Regions from separate parts of the Shewanella sp. HL-SH5 genome, predicted to be linked through region 2. Evidence: predicted binding sites of a transcription regulator. Region 2 holds the regulator's gene; the other holds the start of a gene.
What was found. The regulator MetJ, encoded in region 2, represses methionine synthesis genes. The targets are predictions, from matches to a motif close to TAGACGTCTAGACGTCTA.

Region 1 (10,280 bases), 1.5 Mb from region 2:
ATAGAAGGTTTTTAGGAACGGTTTGTCATTATTGGGTCAAAGTTGAAGAGCATTGTTTGGAAGTAAAAAGCCAAATGTTACAGTTATCGCCAGGGCAAAAAGTTAATTTATTTGCACCAACGCACCCCTTGGTTATTTTTTGATTTGTGTTATTGAAAAATTATTTTATGATGATTATAAGAGTTTCAATTGATTGAACACTGAATTAAATCGTTCAGTTTAAGTCTTTCTTTCCGATAACAATCTAGGTGGTTTGTTTCAATATGGATAATCAGGTTATGCCGCGCGAGCAATTAGGGATATGTGCTGAAGGTAATTTACATAGTATTTATTTGATGTTTAATGCCAACGACGGCGTTGAAGATAAACTGCGTCCTTCGATTGCTAGTGTAGCGCAATATATCTATGAGCTAACAGATCAATATGCTGATAGTGCCTTTAATGGCTTTGTTGGTATTGGGGCTAATTTTTGGGATACATATTATCCGCAGGCCCGCCCCGCACTGTTAAAACCTTTCCCAGCAATGAATGAGGGGAATCGTGATGCACCGGCTATCGAATATGATTTATTTGTTCATATTCGCTGTGATCGTTTCGATATTTTGCACCTGGTAGCCAATGAAATTAACCAAATGTTTGAAGATTTGGTTGAGCTGGTTGATGAGGAGCGCGGTTTCCGTTTTATGGATAGCCGAGATTTAACTGGCTTTGTTGATGGTACTGAAAATCCTAAAGGTCGTCATCGTCAACAGGTTGCTTTGGTGGCAGAGGAAGATCCTGAATTTAAGTCAGGTAGCTATATCCATGTTCAGAAATTTGCTCACAATTTAAGAAAGTGGCAACGTTTGCCTGTTAAGAAGCAAGAAGATATTTTCGGCCGGACTAAACAAGATGATATTGAATATGAATCAGCCGATAAGCCGTTAACCAGCCATACCAAACGGGTTAATTTAAAAGATGCTGATGGCAATACTATGGAAATTTTACGTCAAAGTATGCCTTATGGCTCAGTTAAAGAGCAGGGACTTATGTTTATCTCTAGCTGTAAGACACCTGATAACTTTGAGCAAATGCTACGTAGCATGATTTATGGTGATGGACATGGCAACCATGACCATTTAATGCTGTTTACTAAAGCATTAACCGGGTCATCTTTTTTTGCACCTTCACTGGATTTCCTCACCCAGTGGGAAGAAGAGTAATGTCTACGGTAGATGAGTAGCAGCTGTCATTAATAGTGATTATTAGCCGTCACTGTTAACAAAAATACCCAATAAAAAAGCAATGCCAAAGCATTGCTTTTTTATTGGGTATTTAGTGGCAAGCATCGATATTTCGGGATTCAGTGATCGCCAATAGCTGCTTCTTAGTGTAACTAAGCAGTTACTCAGTGAAGTTAAACAGAGACTTAACCGTTTCAAGCGTATCATCAATTGTTTTGATGCTTGAAGGGCTAATAAAGATAGTATCGTCACCGGCAATAGTGCCTAGAATACCCTCAGGCTTGCCTATCGAGTCTAATAATCGGGCAATTAGCTGAGCAGCACCAGGGCTGGTACGTACCACTATCATTGCTTGGTTATGGTCAACATCAAGTACCAAATTCTTCAGCGGGCTGCCTGCTGTTGGCACGCCTAATTCAGCAGGTAAGCAATAAACCATTTCTTGTTTGGCATTACGGGTTCTTACTGCGCCAAATTTGCTCAGCATTCGCGATACTTTAGATTGGTTAATATTGCCAAATCCTTCAGCCTGAAGCGCATTAACGATTTCACTTTGGCTGCCAAAGCGTTCTTCTTTTAAGATTGCTTTAAATGTTCTGACCAGATCATCCTGATTTTTATTGGTTGGCATATTGTATTTTCTTCTTATAGTTGTTATTCAAAAAAACGCTACATTTTGAATAGAAATGAATCTTGAGTCAAGAAAAATCCATTTTTTGTGAATATAAATTCAATTTAAAGCACTGTGTGAAGTGTAGTAAATAGTTTACTTAGTCACAAGTTGGGAAGGTTAAGCTATTTGTTTAATTTGCTTAGCACCATAATGGTTTGGCCGCTTTTATTGACTAAACGTAACTTATTTTGATTAAGCTTGGCGCTATAAACTAAAGGTAGTGCTTGCATCACTCTTTGTTCTTGTACCATAAGTGCTTCGATACAAGCTTTGCGGGTTGAGCCCGCGGGTGAAAGCGTCAGCAAATCATTTTTAAGTGAATATTGGCCCATAAATGGATTACAACTAGTGTTGCCTGTTAACTGACCGTTGTCAGAAAAAACTAATTTTGCAGGACTGTAATCAATAGTTGGTTCTGACAGCACGGATTCAATATGCCACTGGCCAACAAGTGTTGTGGTGTTATCAATATCTGAATAACTTTGGCATGCGCTTAATGAAAAAATAACTGCTGCGGCGCCTAAAAAATGCTTTATCATGTTTACTGTATTTGCCTGGATTGCTTCAATTGAAGCTATTCTACTTGATACTGTGTCAAAGTGATAACACGTCATCGGCCTATTAGTGAGAAATCGATATGATTAAATGGTTAAAAGGGCTTCATTACTTAGGGTCATTACTGTTATTTGCGGGCAGCTATTTACTGATTTTTACCGAATCTAGCCAGCGTGCTCAGGGAATGTTGATGGTGGCGAGCCTTATTGGCCTAGGTTTAACAATGATGACGCCCTATCCTGTAGCATTAGTCATCGAATGGGCTAAAAAACAAGATACTGCTTTAGCTAAGCCTCCGTCAGTTGAAAGTGATAAAGCTGAAGCACCTAAATCTGAAAGTTCCCCATCTGACAAGCCGCAGGAAAAAGAGTGATTCTATATCGCAAAGCCAATCTCGCGGATGTCTCGCAGTTAGTCGAGCTAGAACGCACCCATGTTAATGCTGAGCTAGGCCAGTTTGATCCCAGTCTTCAAGGGCAGGCTTTAACGGCTGCGCAAGTGACTTTATTAATCAATCAACATTGGATCATGCTGGCGCTAGATAACCAGCAGATTGTCGGTTACGTTATTGCTGCTAAATGGGACTTCTTTGCTAAACAAGCACTGTACCAAAAAATAATTCAAAAGCTGCCGCAATTAGATATTGAACGTGATGGTGTTAAATTAGCGCTTACTCAAACCAATAGTTGTCAATATGGACCAATATGGATAGCTGAACAGTATCGTGGCCAAGGCATTTTTGCTCACTTAGTTAATCATATTGCCGAGGCGGTGAGCAGCAAGGTTAGATATTTAGTTGCCTATATTGCTGAAGATAATAGCCGTTCCTTCAGTGCCCATACTCAATATGCCGATATGCAAGTTGTCGATTTCTTTAGTTTTCAACAGCGTGATTTTTACTTGTTAGTTCGAGTGATTTATTGAGATAAAAATGCTGAATATACCGCCTAAATTTGATGAGTTGTTTGCGCCTTATCTTGGATTGCGTTTGAGTGCATTCGATAACGCCAAATTAGTTGTCGCTGTGCTAGCGCAACATCAATATAAATATCATGCCGCTGAGATAATATTAATCACCAATAACACGGTTCACTCGACACCGCGTTATGCCATTAAGTGGTTAGGGTTAAGTGATAATCAAGAAAGTGATGGCTGTGATAATGAATGTCATGAGATAGATTATTGCTGGATAGATTGTGGCAAGATAAATCAATATGAAGTGGGATTTAGCCTAATTGATCCCATAGATGTACAAAGCAGCAATATTCAAGTCGTGAACACAATCACTGTACCGATTATGACCATGCAGCAAATCGGGTTTATGTGCGTCGAAAGCGCTCATTTTGATCACTGCTGATTGCCGATTACATTAGCGCTCCATTTTTGCGACGTTTAGATTTAACGGCTCTTGGAATGCAGACAATAAAAAACCGCCTGAATGGCGGTTTTTTAATTCACACTAGTCAGTCTTTAGTTAGAAGCCTGCATCAGCACGTAAAATATCTGCTTTATCAGTTGCTTCCCACGGGAACTCACTGCGGCCAAAGTGGCCATAAGCCGCAGTCTTTTGGTAGATAGGGCGAGCCAAATCTAACATTGCAGTTAAGCCATATGGACGTAACTCGAAATGTTGACGCACTAACTTGATCAGTAGCTCTTCTGATACTTTACCTGTGCCAAATGTTTCAATGCTAATTGAAGTCGGCTCTGCAACACCAATTGCATAAGACACTTGTAACTCACAGCGATCAGCTAACCCAGCAGCGACGATGTTTTTAGCCACATAACGCGCAGCATAAGCCGCACTACGGTCAACTTTTGAAGGATCTTTACCCGAAAAAGCGCCGCCACCATGACGAGCCATACCGCCATAGGTATCTACGATGATTTTACGACCGGTTAAACCACAATCGCCAACAGGGCCACCAATAACAAAACGGCCAGTAGGGTTAATAAAGTATTTAGTATCTTTAGTTAACCAGTGTGAAGGCAATACTGGTTTGATGATGGTTTCCATCACAGCTTCAATTAAATCAGCCTGTTTCACTTCTTCTTTATGTTGGGTTGATAACACAACTGCATCAATACCGACAATTTTGCCATCGTTATAAGCAAAGGTAATTTGACTTTTTGCATCAGGACGTAACCAAGGTAAGGTGCCATCTTTACGCACTTCTGATTGACGTTTAACTAATTTGTGCGCGTAAGTAATAGGTGCAGGCATTAACACATCAGTTTCGTTACTCGCATAACCAAACATTAATCCTTGGTCGCCAGCACCTTGCTCAGCAGGATCGCTTCGGTCAACACCTTGGTTAATATCAGGAGATTGCTTACCAATTGCATTCAAAACTGCACAGGAATCAGCGTCAAAACCCATATCAGAATGAGTATAACCAATGTCACGCACGGTTTTACGAGCAATTTCTTCGATATCAACCCAAGCAGAAGTGGTCACTTCGCCACCCACTAATACCATGCCTGTTTTGACATAGGTTTCACACGCAACACGAGCTTTTGGGTCTTGCTCAAGTATTGCGTCTAATACCGCATCAGAAATCTGATCGGCGATTTTATCTGGATGACCTTCTGAAACTGATTCAGAAGTGAACAAGTGCTTTGCCATAGTCGGAAATCTCATCGTTTGCTGATAAAAAATATAAATTTATATACGTCTAGACGTCTATTCTAGTCGAAATTGATTTTGATAACACCCCACTATACGAATTAAAGCGTAGAATTGTGCAATGTTTCATGAAAATGTTAAACAGCAAGATAAGCTGTTTGCTATTCTGTGTAATTAACGTGATGAAATTTAAGGTTTAAGTGACATTTTAATCGTGAGGTTTTAACGTAACTGTATACATAATTAGACAATATAAACCCAATAAATAAATTACCTGAACCAATAATGTCCGCTTTGATGGAAGCTTAATGCCACTATTTAAGCTGCTATATTAAGCCAATTTATGGCAATTATTGCGCTTTATTAGCCAATCTGATGTTTGAATTGATACACACGAAAAATATTAATTTGCGTCGCGCCGCCTAGTAGGGGAAAATATGTCTCCACAATTGCCCGCTAGACCTCATTAAACAAGCAGGAGAGAGCATGTCATCTCGTAAAGAACTCGCAAACGCAATTCGTGCGTTAAGTATGGATGCCGTTCAAAAAGCCAATTCTGGACACCCAGGCGCACCAATGGGTATGGCAGATATTGCTGAAGTATTATGGAATGATTTCCTAAAGCATAATCCAACCAACCCTAACTGGGCTGACCGGGACCGCTTTATTTTATCTAATGGCCATGGCTCAATGCTTATTTACTCTCTATTACATCTTTCGGGTTATGAGCTTCCAATTGAAGAGCTTAAAAATTTCCGTCAGTTGCACTCTAAAACGCCTGGTCACCCTGAATATGGTTATACCCCTGGTGTTGAAACCACCACGGGTCCATTAGGTGCAGGTATCAGTAATGCCGTTGGTATGGCGATTGCTGAAAAAACCTTAGCAGCACAGTTTAACCGTGATGGCCACGATATCGTTGATCACTTCACTTACTGTTTCTTAGGCGACGGTTGTTTAATGGAAGGCATTTCACATGAAGCCTGTTCATTAGCTGGCACATTAGGTTTAGGTAAACTAATTACATTCTGGGATGACAACGGTATTTCTATCGATGGTCACGTTGAAGGTTGGTTTACTGACGATACGCCTAAGCGTTTTGAAGCATACGGTTGGCATGTTATTGCTGATGTTGACGGTCATAATCCTGATGCAATCCGCGCCGCAATTGAACAAGCTAAGTCTGTAACAGATAAGCCTACAATGATCTGTTGTAAAACAATTATTGGTTTTGGTTCACCGAATAAATCGGGTAGCCATGATTGTCACGGCGCACCATTAGGTGATGCAGAAATTGCAGCGGCTCGCGAATTCTTAAACTGGCCACATGCTCCTTTTGACATTCCATCAGATGTTTATGCTGGTTGGGATGCTAAGCATAAAGGTGTGGCTAATGAGTCATTATGGAATGACAAATTTGCTGAATACAAAGTGGCTCACCCAGCATTAGCGGCAGAGTTTGAACGTCGTGTCTTAAACGGTGATTTACCGGCAGACTTTGAAGCAAAAGCACAAGCATTTATTCAAGAATGCCAAGATAAAGCTGAAGGCATTGCAAGTCGTAAAGCATCACAAAATGCTATTGGTTTCTTTGGTGCTATGTTACCTGAGTTACTTGGTGGTAGCGCAGACTTAGCTGGTTCAAACCTTACGCTATGGTCAGGTTCAAAAGGTATTCAAGACGATGCAGCCGGTAACTACATTTATTACGGTGTACGTGAGTTTGGTATGAGTGGCATTATGAATGGCGCCTCATTACACGGCGGTTTCATCAATTACGGCGCAACATTCATGATGTTTATGGAATACGCACGTAATGCGGTACGTATGTCTGCATTAATGGGTATCCAGAACATTTTCGTTTATACCCATGACTCAATCGGTCAGGGTGAAGATGGTCCTACACACCAACCTGTTGAGCAATTAGCTAACTTACGTATGACACCTAACATGACTGTATGGCGTCCATGTGATGCTGCTGAAACAGCAGTATCTTGGAAGTCTGCAATTGAAACTCGCAAATCGCCAACGTCTTTAATCTTTAGCCGTCAAGGTCTTAAGGCTCAAGCGCGTAGCGCTGAGCAATTAGCCAATGTCGCTAAAGGTGGTTATGTGCTGCTTGATTGTGAAGGCGCTGCGGACGTTATCTTAATTGCTACCGGTTCAGAAGTGCAGTTAGCGGTTGATTCTGCTGCAGCATTAACTGTCGATGGCATCAAAGTACGCGTAGTGTCTATGCCGTCGACCAATGTGTTTGACAAGCAAGATGCAGCTTACAAAGAGTCTGTATTACCTCGATCTGTGACTAAACGCGTAGCAATTGAAGCGGCTCATGTTGATTTCTGGCATAAGTATGTTGGCTTTGATGGCGATGTTGTCGGCATGACAACCTTCGGCGAGTCAGCACCGGGTGGCGACTTATTGAAGCACTTTGGCTTCACCGTTGATAATGTGGTTAGCAAAGTCAAAGCACTGGCTTAAAAACATGATCCACGATTGACTCAAATTAGCGCTTATATGTTAAGTGCTTAATTGTGTATAATATGGCGGCCGACACTTTATGTGTTGGCCGTTTTTTATTTTTCTGCCTTAATAATCTCTCTCTTTATGCTGGGAATGGAATGATTCGAGTTGCAATAAATGGTTATGGTCGTATTGGTCGCTCCATTCTGAGGGCGTTATATGAATCAGGGAAGCGTGACCAAATTCAAATAGTTGCGATTAACGAACTCGCAAAACCCGACGCTATTCGTCATCTTACCCAATACGATACAACCCATGGTCGTTTTAAACATCAGGTCAGCTTAAAAGACAATCATCTTATTATTGGTGATGATGCCATTCTATTGCTTAATCAGTCTGACCCAAGTCAACTACCTTGGGCTGAACTGGATATCGATATTGTTTATGAAGCGACGGGTAGCTTAAATGATCGTCAAGAATGTGAAGTGCATATTCAAGCAGGTGCTAAACAAGTCCTTATTTCTCATCCTTCTTCTCCCGATGTTGATGGCACTATAGTCTATGGGGTGAATCATGATTTACTGCGCCCTGAGCATACAGTCGTGTCCAATGCATCCTGTACAACCAATTGTATTGTGCCGGTTATCGATGTGTTAGATAGGCATTTTACGGTTAAAAGTGGCGCAATTACCACGATCCATTCGGCGATGAATGACCAGCAAGTGATTGATGCATATCATGATGATTTACGTCGCACCCGCGCCGCCAGTCAGTCAATTATTCCAGTGGATACCAAGTTAGCACGCGGTATTGAGCGTATATTGCCCCACATGAAAGATATGTTTGAGGCCATTTCAGTGCGCGTGCCAACAATCAATGTTACAGCGATTGATTTGTCCGTTACCCTTGAGAAAAAAGTCGATATAGCCCAAATTAATCAGGTGTTAGCCTTGGCCTCAAATGGCAGTTTTAATGGTATTTTGGGATATACAGAAGAGCCATTAGTGTCATGTGATTTTAACCATGACCCGCGGTCGAGTATTGTTGATGGCACCCAAACCCGTGTCAGCGCCGGGCATTTGGTAAAATTACTCTTATGGTGTGACAACGAGTGGGGTTTTGCTAATCGCATGCTCGACACAAGCTTGGCGATGATCCAAGCTAGGCAGTCAAAAAAATAATCCTGATGATTTATGTTAAAAATAACTAAATAACTAAATCAAAGTACTTAAATGATTTTTTAACCGTGGATCATGCATCGGCGGTGAACAACAGATTTGTTTTTTAATTTTTACATTTATAAGGAAAGGCTAATTATGGCTATTATCAATATGGTTGATTTAGATCTGCAAAATAAGCGCGTGCTTATTCGTGAAGATTTAAACGTACCCGTTAAAGACGGTGTTGTAACAAGTGACGCACGCTTGCGTGCTGCATTACCAACAATCAAACTGGCACTTGAAAAAGGCGCTGCTGTGATGGTGATGTCTCACCTTGGTCGTCCAACTGAAGGCGAATTCAATGCTGAGTTTTCGATGCAACCTGTTGTCGATTATTTAGTTAACGCACTGGATTGCCCAGTTCGTTTAGCTGATGACTACCTTAACGGTGTTGACGCTAAAGCGGGTGAAGTGGTTGTGTTTGAAAACGTGCGTTTTAACGTTGGCGAAGGCAAAAACGATCAAGCACTCGCGAAGCAAATGGCAGCATTATGTGATGTGTACGTTATGGATGCTTTTGGCACCGCACATCGCGCCCAGGCATCAACCCATGGTGTTGGTCTGTTTGCTCCTATCGCTTGTGCTGGCCCATTATTGGCCCAAGAGTTAGATGCTTTAGCTAAAGCAATGGATAACCCAGCACGTCCGTTAGTGGCCATTGTAGGTGGCTCTAAAGTCTCTACTAAGTTAACTGTGCTAGAAAGCTTGTCCGGTATTGTTGATCAGCTCGTAGTGGGTGGCGGTATTGCCAATACCTTTATTGCTGCAGCGGGTCACAATGTAGGCAAATCATTATATGAGGCAGACTTACTTGATGAAGCTAAGCGTTTAGTCGCTAATGCCAAGAGTCGCGGTGCTGACATTCCTGTCCCTACAGATGTTGTTGTTGCCAGCCAATTCAGCCCAACGGCTGAAGCGACACTAAAGTCTGTGAGCGATGTGAGTGACACCGACATGATTTTTGATATCGGCCCAGATAGTGCAGAAGCTTTGGCAAAGATTATTGAACAAGCTGGCACGATTGTGTGGAATGGTCCTGTTGGCGTATTTGAGTTTGACCAATTTGGTAAAGGCACTGAGCGTATCGCCCAGGCCATTGCAAATTCAAAAGCCTTCTCTATTGCTGGCGGTGGTGACACCTTAGCGGCAGTGGATAAATACAATATTGCAGATAAAGTTTCATACATTTCGACCGGCGGCGGTGCTTTTTTAGAGTTTTTAGAAGGCAAAAAGCTTCCTGCTGTAGAAATGCTTGAACAACGCGGCGCAGAATAAGCGTTAAGCGATAAAAATAATAATTATTATAAAAAACCGTTCCTTAAGTTAACAGACCTAACAATTGTTAGCTTAAGGAATATAAAAATCCATCCAAAAAATAGCGACCTAGGTGAGTAATCACCCTATAATTGGAGAACAAAAATGGCTCTTATCTCTCTACGACAAATGCTAGACCATGCGGCTGAACATGGTTATGGCGTACCTGCTTTTAACGTAAACAACCTTGAGCAAATGCGTGCAAT
Region 2 (10,280 bases):
CGGTACGACTAAGGTGAATATTAAGCGGAATGGCTTAACCGCTTTATCACCAAATAAGTACTGCACGCACTTCTCACTGTAAAAACTCCAGCCTAAAATGGTGGTAAATGCAAATATAGCCAGTGCAATTGCCACAATGTAATTTCCCAAAGGCAAGGCATGGGAGAATGCCAGCGAGGTCAATGCCGCCCCATTTTCACCCGATGTCCACGAGCCAGTAACAACAATAGCCAAGCCGGTGATAGAACAAACAATGATAGTGTCGATAAACGTACCTAACATTGCCACTAAGCCTTGCTTAACTGGGTTGTTAGTTTTTGCTGCTGCGTGGGCAATTGGCGCACTGCCTAAGCCTGCTTCATTTGAGAATATACCACGGGCCACACCAAAACGAATTGCCGCCCATACTGCAGCGCCAGCAAATCCACCTTGTGCCGCAACAGGGTTGAATGCACTGTGAACGATAAGCTCGAACGCTGCTGGTACTTGATCAATATACACCACTAATACAGCTAGTCCGGCAGTGATATAAAACACCGTCATTAATGGCACAAGTTTACCGGCAACTTCTGCAATGCGTTTAATACCGCCCATCAACACAGCACCAACTAATACCATTAGCACCACACCGGTAATCCAACTTGGTACACCAAAGTTACTGCTTAATGCGTCTGCTACCGAATTTGATTGCACAGTATTACCAATACCGAACCCTGCAAACATACCAAAAAACGCAAAGGCTGTGCCTAACCAGGCCCATTTTTTGCCTAAGCCATTTTTGATGTAATACATAGGGCCGCCAACATGATCGCCATTGCTGTCGGTTTCACGAAATTTAACTGCTAATACCGCTTCTGCAAATTTGGTTGCCATGCCTACTAATGCAGTACACCACATCCAAAACAAGGCGCCTGGACCACCTATGACAATTGCAGTGGCAACACCGGCAATATTGCCTGTACCTATGGTTGCTGAAAGCGAGGTCATCAAAGCATTAAAAGGGCTTACATCACCTTTTTCGCTTTCATCAGTGACCGTTCTCCCTGACCATAATAATTTAAAACCTGTGCCTAATTTTAAAATTGGCATAAATTTCAAACCAATAGATAAAAATAACCCTACGCCTAATATCATCACCAGCATGGGAACACCCCAAACGATGCTGTTAATATTACTTACTAAAAGTGTGACCGCTTCCATTTAATATCCCATGATTAACTAAATTATTATGTTTATTGTTATTTATGTTTTATCAATGCTGAAATTTATCGAACTCGAAGCATTATTTTCAGCAATTTTTTAGAGTACCTTGATTAGTGTATTTTTTGCAACAATCTAGCAACTAAAAATAGGTGTTTGATTCACGATGTCGAAGACTTAAAAATTTGTACTACGGGTAAGGCAGGTAAAGACATGCGTGCCATTTGGGCTAAACAGGATTGACAGACACATTGCTGCGCATTAATGCTGGCTTGAGGGTACGCTAGCTGATAGCGCTTGATCAGTTCGACCGCTGAATAATCTGACAATACACACCAACAAGTTAAAACATCTTGCCCACTGGCCATCATACATTGGTTCATTTGATCACAGATGGGGCAGTTTTTTGCAGACAAAGTCATACCTTTGCTAGTTATTATTAAATGCTGAATATTAATCGATAGCTGCTGAAAACTGACATCGCCCAGCTCAATCACTTCAAATTAGAACGATGTCAGTTATACACTATTTTTTTGGAAAATTAGCAGAAGAAGTACTGCCTAATACTGTTCCTGCAACACTTTGACCGTAAAAACCATCATGCTGATGATATTGGCTTCGTGTTTCAACCACATTGCCTTTAAATCTAGGGTCTTGAGGGCGATCTTGCGAATTAATATAAGCCGCGACGTCCCAAGCTTGTTGAGGAGTCAGTTGGACACTTTTACCCAAAGGCATGTTCTCATAGATAAAATCTGCCGCGGTATTGACTCTGTGCATGCCCGCGCCCCAATTAAAACTTTGTGCTCCCCATACTGGTGGCAGAGCAGCTACACCGGCAATGATTTGACCTTGACCATCTTGCCCGTGGCAAGATTGACAATGCGCTTGATATACCACTAAACCGCGTTCAGGAGAATAAGCTTGTTCAGCTTTAGGCACCGCGGGATAACCACGACCCGGTAATTGCGCTAATGCATTTTGATCCATTTTACTTGAGATGGCCTCAGGTAAAATAAAGTCATCGCGTTTTGCCCCTTTGACCAATTCACTGTCGCTTAACTCAGGGACAGGGCCAGCAACATTGTGCTGTAGCATTAATCCAGACATGCCCAACCAATATGAATAAGCTGATAACGCCACTAACTCTTTGCTGCCTGATTCAGGCGCTTTGCCATTCATCGAATAAGTAAAACAACCTTGTAACCGCTCTTCAAAACTATTTACTTTATCGTTTTTCTTACGGTAAGCCGGATACGCAAAATATGCTCCCCACAAAGGTGAGGCATTGGCTTTATTGCCCGCATTGAGGTGACAGTTAACACAATTAAGTTGATTGCCGACATACTTATCACGCAGTTGCTGAGTATTGACAAATAATTGGTAACCTAAGCGAACTTTATCGCCAAACTCGCCTGTTGGAATATCTGACAATGCCGCTGGCTGAAGGTAGGTTTGTTTAGCTTTAGGCACTGAAGGTAAAGCTTGCTGGCGATCAGGTAGCTCTGTAGCAATAACAGCAGCATTCATATTCAAGCTAAACAATACTGCTGCGCCTAAGATGATGTTTAATTGGAATTTCATGGCGTGTCCTTACTTAAGCGATGCAAAATAGTGGGCAAGTTTGTCAATTTCGATTGCGGTTAATTTACTGGCAACATTACCCATCATATTATCGGCATCGCCTTTGCGGGTGCCTTTTTGCCAAGCTTCAAGCTGGCTTTTAATATAACTGGCTTGCTGACCAGCTAAACGCGGAAATTGCTCAGCACCTATCGCAGAAGGACCATGACAAGTAAAGCAGGCGGGAATTTCGCGCGCCCAATCTCCTTGATAAGCGAGTTTTTCGGCGGGATCTGCAATCGCCACTTTATCACCACGGTATCGCAGCGTAATGTCATCGACGGCTTGAGAGGCAAAGTAGTCAGCGGCTACTTGAATATTATCTCCTTGTACCGTCATCGCCATAGGCTGCATTAGTGCATTTTGCCGTTGCCCAACTTGAAACAACTTGATCTGTTTAACCATGTAGGATGCTGATAAACCAGCTAATTTAGGTCCTGCAACATCAAGTCCCTGCCCTTGAGCACCATGACAACTCACACATACCTGCGCCGGAACGGGCACAGTCTGTAGTAACTCTTTGGGTGAAGACTCTGGAATGGATGCGCTCACATGTAGACTTACCATACTGCTCACGAATGTTGCAGCGATTATTATTTTATTCATCATCTCGCCCTTAAGAAGTCCGTATCTATATTCATCGGACAAACTATAGATGATTATTTAACCTATTAACACCGACTATTTTTCATCCATTTTTAATAAGTCATCTCAACTTGGGTTAAGAGATGAATAAGCGATATTAAAAAATATAATATTCAATTGCTTACGTAAAAATTGAACTTTGTGCTGAGGTTAAATACTAATAAGCCTCCGTTGCTATTACAACGAAGGCTTAATAAGTTTAACGATTCTGTCATTACTCAAGTGAAGTTACTTAGGGCGAACACCTAAGGTATGGCAAATAGCATAAGTCAATTCGGCACGATTTAAAGTATAAAAGTGGAAGTCTTTCACCCCTTCACGGGCTAATACTTTCACCATATCAATAGCCACGTTCGCACCCACCAATTGACGCGTGGCAGGGTCATCATCTAAACCTTCAAACTGACGGTGTAACCATGCAGGAATAGCCACATTAGTCATATCCGCAAAACGCTTAGTTTGCTTAAAGTTAGTTACCGGTAAAATACCTGGCACGATTTCAACATCAATACCCGCTGTAACACAGCGGTCGCGAAAACGAAGATACGACTCTACATCAAAGAAAAACTGAGTAATTGCGCGGTTTGCTCCGGCATCAATTTTCTTCTTTAGGTGAATTAAATCAGCTTGAGCATTGCGCGCATCCGGATGCACTTCTGGGTAAGCCGCTACCGAAATATCAAAATCAGCAACTGAGCGAAGTAAACGCACTAAATCATTAGCAAAACGAGTCGGCTTTGGGCTGCCATCGGGTAAGTCACCACGCAGTGCGACAATATCTTTAATGCCTGAATTCCAATAATGTTTGGCAAGTTCAATCAGCTCTTCATCGCTGGCATCCACTAAGGTTAAATGCGGTGCTGCAATTAAATTAGTTTCACTTTGAATACGCTCAATAACACTGTGAGTGCGGTCGCGCACGCCTGAATTAGCACCGTAGGTTACCGATACAAATTTAGGGTTTAATGGTTCTAAACGACGAATAGAATTCCACAGAATGGTTTCCATTTCTGGTGTTGAAGGTGGAAAAAATTCAAATGACACGTTGATATCACTTAACTCAGATAGGCTCTGATTTAACGACTGTGAGTGCTGGGCGTGATGAAAAGCCATTTTATATTTCCTTCAACTGCTTCGATGCGAACATCGATGGATTTAATACTCGGATGATGACTGTCTATTACTTTACTGCGACTTTATAATGGACGTTTAGACGTCCATATGTCTATATAGTAATTTAACTGACCATGAAGTCAAGAATAAATATTCATTGAATACGTATAACCACGATGAAGAATGTTCAATTTGAAGATGAAAAAAAAGCAAGACTCAAAAGAGTCTTGCTTAATTGAACTGGGTTGCTGTCAAAACAGCAGTATTATTCTTGCAATAAATCGCGACAAATATGCACTAGATCAGATTGAACAGCTGCCGCGGTGACTTCTCTACCCGCGCCTGGGCCACGTATAATCAGCGGATTACCTTGATAAAATGCACTGCGGATAACAAACACATTGTCGCCGGGCGTTAAATTGGCATAGGGATGATTACGGTCTACCCATTGAATGCCCACTTCAGCTTTCAATTTACCACCCACTTTATCTAATGCCGCCACATAACGTAGCACTTTATTTTGCTCTGCGGCGGCCACAAATTGCTGCAGCATTTCAGCATCAAGCTCATTAATGCGCTTTAAAAAGCCTGCTAATGTTAATTTAGCCAATGCTTCAGGCACTAATGAGTTTAGAGTAATGTCTTCTAACTCAATGGCTAAACCAATTTCACGCGCTAAAATAAGCAATTTTCGTTGCATATCTCGACCCGATAAATCATCACGGGGATCAGGTTCTGTAATCCCCAGCTCTTTCGCCTCAAGCACTAATTGAGAAAATGGTTTACTGCCATCATAGTTTTCAAATAACCAACATAAAGTACCTGAAAAAATACCGCCAACCGCTTCAATCGTGTCACCGCTATTACGTAAGTCATTTAACGCATGCTGAATAGGCAACCCAGCACCACAACTGGCGTTATAGCGCCAAAATAAACGTCGATTACACAGTTGCTGCTTTAGCTCTCGATAAAAAGGCAATGGTCCTGAACCCGCCAATTTATTAGCACTGACCACATGAATACCTTTAGCAAACAATTGTGGGTATTGTAAGGTCAAGGTGGCACTGGCACTGATATCAAGCGCGACTATCTCATCGCAAGACAGTTGCTCTAATTGGTCAAACAAACTGTCATAGGTCCATTCTGTACCTTGTTGCTCATATTGTTGCTGCCAGCTGTCTAAATTAACCCCAGCGTTATCAACAAAGGCCTTTTTAGAACTCACCAAACCGACTAATTCGACTGTGGCTTCTAAGTCTTTATTTAGCCCAAAGCGAGCACGTTTAAATAAATCTATCCACGCCTCACCAATATTGCCTATACCTAGCAGCAGTACGCCTATGCGCATTCTTGGGCCAGCACAGCGGCGATGTATTTTTTGAGTCAGTAAGCTAACCTGCCCCTGTGGCACTAATGTCACTAGGCTTAAGCCGTCTTGATAAACAGGTTTGGCATCACGACTTAGCAAACGGGCAAAGCTTTTACGATACAATTCTGCATCGGCACTGACCAAAGCCACTAGCCCCAAGTCGCATTGTGCCTGCAATTGCGTAATACCAAACTCAGCAGTTTGGGACATTAATAAAGACTGCACTTGTTTTTGCCTTTCTAATGTAAAAGCTAATTCATACTTATGTTGCGCCAATGACCAATAAGCCAATGGGGTTAAGCCCGCTTCGGTCAGTAATGTTAACAAAGGCTCTATCGCTGCGGCGGCTTTAAAACTAAATAACACCACTTCATTTAAACTGGTTACCACAGGCGCACTAGCTGACGAACTATGGGGGGCAATCAATGTAAAATCAGTGTGAGAGGCATAGCTTGAGCGTACGGCTAAACTCACTTCGGTATTGAACAAAGGCTGTAATGTACGTGAATGTAATACTGGAGAGCCCAGTCTAGCTAATCGATCGGCTTCAGCCAAAGACATGCTTTTTAGCAGTTTGGCATCATTAATTTTATTCGGGTCAGCATTAAATACCCCTTCAACATCGGTCCAAATTGTTACCCGATCAATATCAGCCAAACTGGCAATTAATGTCGCGCTAAAATCAGAACCATTTCGCCCAAGCAATAGTGTTTCACCCTGACTATTAGCACAAATAAACCCTGTAATGACTAAACGCTCATTAGGATGAGCCGCTAATAAAGCCTGCACTTTGGCTCGCGACTCTTCTACCCGAATATTAGGCACAGCACCTTCGTCAGCGACAAGTATTGAACAGGCGTCTACATGGGATGACGCTACACCAGATTCACGTAATAACGCCGCCATTAATCTTGCTGACCAACGTTCACCAAAACTCACCACATGGCTAATTTGATATTCATTGCGCTGTTCAAGTGATAATAAGCTAATCAATTGTGACTTGTCGGTCGACAAGCGCTCACGTAAATCACGTGCTTGCTCATTAGATAATAATTGTTCGATTAAGGTTTGCTGATAGCCGATTAATACTTGTAGCTCTTCTTGCCATAGCTGACCGGTTTCACGCAAATTGAGCAGCTTATATAAAAAGTTGGTACTTTTACCTGCCGCTGAAACAACAATTAAGTCATCGCTGTGACCATGGGTCAGTAAAATGTGGGCGACTCGGCGATAACAATCCGCATCGGCAAGACTTGAACCACCAAATTTATGTAAATGACCACGCGCCATGTATTACTCCTTAAACGACAACTACAGCGCTGCGACTGCAGCTAATGCGGCTTTAATATCTGCCACTAAATCTTCACCATCTTCAATACCAACAGATAGTCTCAATAATGTATCTTTAACGCCAGCCTCAAAACGGGCTTGGGCATCCATTGCTCTATGGGTCATAGTCGCAGGAACGGCTATTAAACTTTCCACTCCGCCTAAACTTTCAGCAACACTGAACAAGGTTAACGCATCTAAGAATGCTACAACCTCTGCTTCACCACCTTTTAGCTCGAAACTGAGCATAGCGCCAAAGCCTTTTTGCTGCTTTTTCGCAATCTCATGTCCTGGATGATCCGTTAATCCTGGATAATACACTTTTGCCACCACAGGACTTTGACATAGCACATCAACTATCTGTTTGGCATTGGCTTGATGTTCACGAATTCGCACTGCTAAAGTACGAATACCACGCAGAGTGAGGTAACTGTCAAACGCTGATCCCGTTAAGCCTAAGGTGTTTGACCACCAATGCAGTAACTCGCCGATATCTGGATCTTTAGCTACAACAGCGCCGCCAACCACATCACTGTGACCATTGATATATTTGGTCGTGGAATGGATAACGATATCAGCCCCTAAATTTAAAGGCTGCTGCAAAATAGGTGATAAAAAGGTGTTATCCACGGTAACCAATGCGCCAACTTCTTTTGCTGCATTGGCAATAGCGGCAATATCGACCACACGCAGTAATGGATTGGATGGGGTTTCTAACCACACCATTTTAGGCTTTTTGGCAATGGCTTCCGCTAATGCTGCCGCGTTGGTTTGATCAACGACGGCCAATTTAAACTGACCTTTTTTGGCCAGGTTAGTAAATAAACGGTAACTACCTCCATAGCAATCATGTGGCACAACCAATAAATCGTCTGGGCCTAATAAATGGGTCACTAGCGTAATGGCAGCCATACCAGTACAGGTTATCACTCCGGTAGCCCCTTGCTCTAATTTGGCTAAGGCTTCGCCTAAAATACAACGTGTTGGATTGCCTGAACGGCTGTAATCAAACTCACGCGGATTTTTATGGCCATCAAAAGAATAATTGGTCGATAAATAAATTGGCGGGACAACTGCACCATGTTGTGTGTCACTTTCAATCCCCTGTCGGACGGCGACAGTAGCATTGCTATGTTGTTTACAAGACTTGGTCATGATTGATTCCTAACATTACGAACACACAAAGAGATGTCTAGATGGCTAAATTTACCTAACTGAGCAGCTCAGGTCAACAAAAATAGACGTTTAGACGTCTAAACATAAAGAAATCTATTTGCAATGTGCACTAAAACACAGCAATAATTTGACTAGAAACTTTAAGGGTTTAAAATCTGCACCGTATTTAAAGTAAAGGGTGAGTTAATGACTGAGTGGAATGGCGACTATATTAGCCCATATGCCGAACACGGCAAGAAGAATGAACAAGTAAAAAAAATCACAGTTTCAATTCCGTTAAAAGTATTGAAAGTACTGACCGATGAGCGCACTCGTCGCCAGGTAAATAATTTACGTCACGCGACAAATAGTGAATTACTTTGCGAAGCTTTTTTACATGCTTACACGGGTCAACCATTGCCCGATGATCATGACTTATCAAAAGATGAGCCTGACAGCATTCCGCGTGAAGCGAAAGCATTGATGGACCAAATGGGTATTGAATGGGAAGACTTAGAGTAATTAATCACTTTTAAGTCATTTTACACCTGCTATTCATTCCATCAAGATGAATATCCTGCTTAGTCAGGGTAGTTATCTTGATGGAATTTTGTTTTTAGACACGATCAAACGATTGATATCAATCAATATACAAATGCTTGTGTTGAAAAACGTTAGTTACTAAGAGTCATTGCATGCCATTCATTGATCCCACCACGTTATTACTCGCCTCAGTTATTATCTTTTGCGGCGCATTAACCCAAAGCTTAATCGGTTTCGGTTTAGCCGTAGTCGCCAGTCCCTTACTGTATATTATCGACCCACAGTTAGTGCCCGTTCCAGTGATTGTGATGGGGTTTGCAATTTCACTAATGACCTTATTCAGAGAGCGTAGCCATTTAGAATTTAATGGTTTGCAATATGCGTTACTGGGCAGAATTCCGGGTGGTTTTTTGGGCGCAAGCTTACTATTGCTCGCCCCTCAACCAATATTAGGACTAGCCATTGCTGCCATTGTATTTACAGCGGTTTTATTAAGTATTTTTAAATTATCCGCACCTGTGAATCGGATAACCTTATTTATTGCGGGTATTGTTTCAGGTATTTTTGGCAACATTGCCGCCATTGGTGGACCGCCAATGGCTATTTTGCTGGCCGGAAAAGATGCCAGCCAATTTAGGGCGGCACTATCAGCCTTTTTTATCTTTAGCTCAATGATTGCACTGGCTATTTTAGCCATTGTAGGTTTAGTTGAAGTGAAGCACATTTGGCTTTCTTTAATGCTGCTTCCATCGGTATTCGCAGGCTATGTTATAGCAGGACGCATTGTCGGCAAAGTCGATAAAAACAAAACCCGCAAAGCCACCTTAATATTGTGTTCGTTAAGTGCGCTACTATTAACGGTAAAGTCATTAAATAGCCTTTAAAAACCTTTGTTAACATAGCTTAAATCACATAGTAAGTCCTTCACTGCACCAATCATTAACTTCATTAGTGATTGGGTCAACAAACTGCAAACGCTGCGCTAATAACTGTAATGGTTTGTCAAAATCATCATCGTCTTTAGCCTGCAGTCTGGGATAAAAACGGTCATGTAATAAAGGCATGCCTAAACTCTGCATGTGTACCCGTAACTGGTGGGTTTTACCGGTAACGGGTTCCAGTTCAAAAAGTCCTAGGTTATTGTTAATTTTGAGCAATGTAATCTCAGAATGACTATTACTAGGCCCGTCAACAATCTGCATGATAAAACTAGGTGTTCCTCGTTCGAGTCGATTTTTAACTGTCCAGTGATGTGGCAACATCGTCTGATTTAACGCGAAATCTTGTGGTAATTCGGCCACTG

Region 1: the regulator MetJ is predicted to act here: its motif matches at 5,120-5,137, upstream of metK (methionine adenosyltransferase).

What each region holds. Positions count from the first base shown of each region.
Region 1 is NZ_CP195038.1:3,260,969-3,271,248, reverse strand. Features, by position in the region: gene ACRWQM_RS14265 (ABC transporter ATP-binding protein) at 1-143, shown strand, start outside; gene ACRWQM_RS14260 (Dyp-type peroxidase) at 264-1,202, shown strand; gene argR (transcriptional regulator ArgR) at 1,384-1,854, opposite strand; gene ACRWQM_RS14250 (META domain-containing protein) at 2,019-2,435, opposite strand; gene ACRWQM_RS14245 (hypothetical protein) at 2,534-2,824, shown strand; gene ACRWQM_RS14240 (GNAT family N-acetyltransferase) at 2,821-3,375, shown strand; gene ACRWQM_RS14235 (hypothetical protein) at 3,383-3,808, shown strand; gene metK (methionine adenosyltransferase) at 3,926-5,077, opposite strand; gene tkt (transketolase) at 5,564-7,558, shown strand; gene epd (erythrose-4-phosphate dehydrogenase) at 7,699-8,721, shown strand; gene ACRWQM_RS14215 (phosphoglycerate kinase) at 8,857-10,035, shown strand; gene fba (class II fructose-bisphosphate aldolase) at 10,180-10,280, shown strand, end outside.
Region 2 is NZ_CP195038.1:550,761-561,040, reverse strand. Features, by position in the region: gene ACRWQM_RS02305 (alanine/glycine:cation symporter family protein) at 1-1,200, opposite strand, end outside; gene ACRWQM_RS02300 (cysteine-rich CWC family protein) at 1,362-1,622, opposite strand; gene ACRWQM_RS02295 (c-type cytochrome) at 1,726-2,784, opposite strand; gene ACRWQM_RS02290 (c-type cytochrome) at 2,794-3,429, opposite strand; gene metF (methylenetetrahydrofolate reductase) at 3,697-4,581, opposite strand; gene ACRWQM_RS02280 (bifunctional aspartate kinase/homoserine dehydrogenase II) at 4,847-7,240, opposite strand; gene metB (cystathionine gamma-synthase) at 7,262-8,434, opposite strand; gene metJ (met regulon transcriptional regulator MetJ) at 8,642-8,956, shown strand; gene ACRWQM_RS02265 (sulfite exporter TauE/SafE family protein) at 9,130-9,861, shown strand; gene ACRWQM_RS02260 (pseudouridine synthase) at 9,886-10,280, opposite strand, start outside.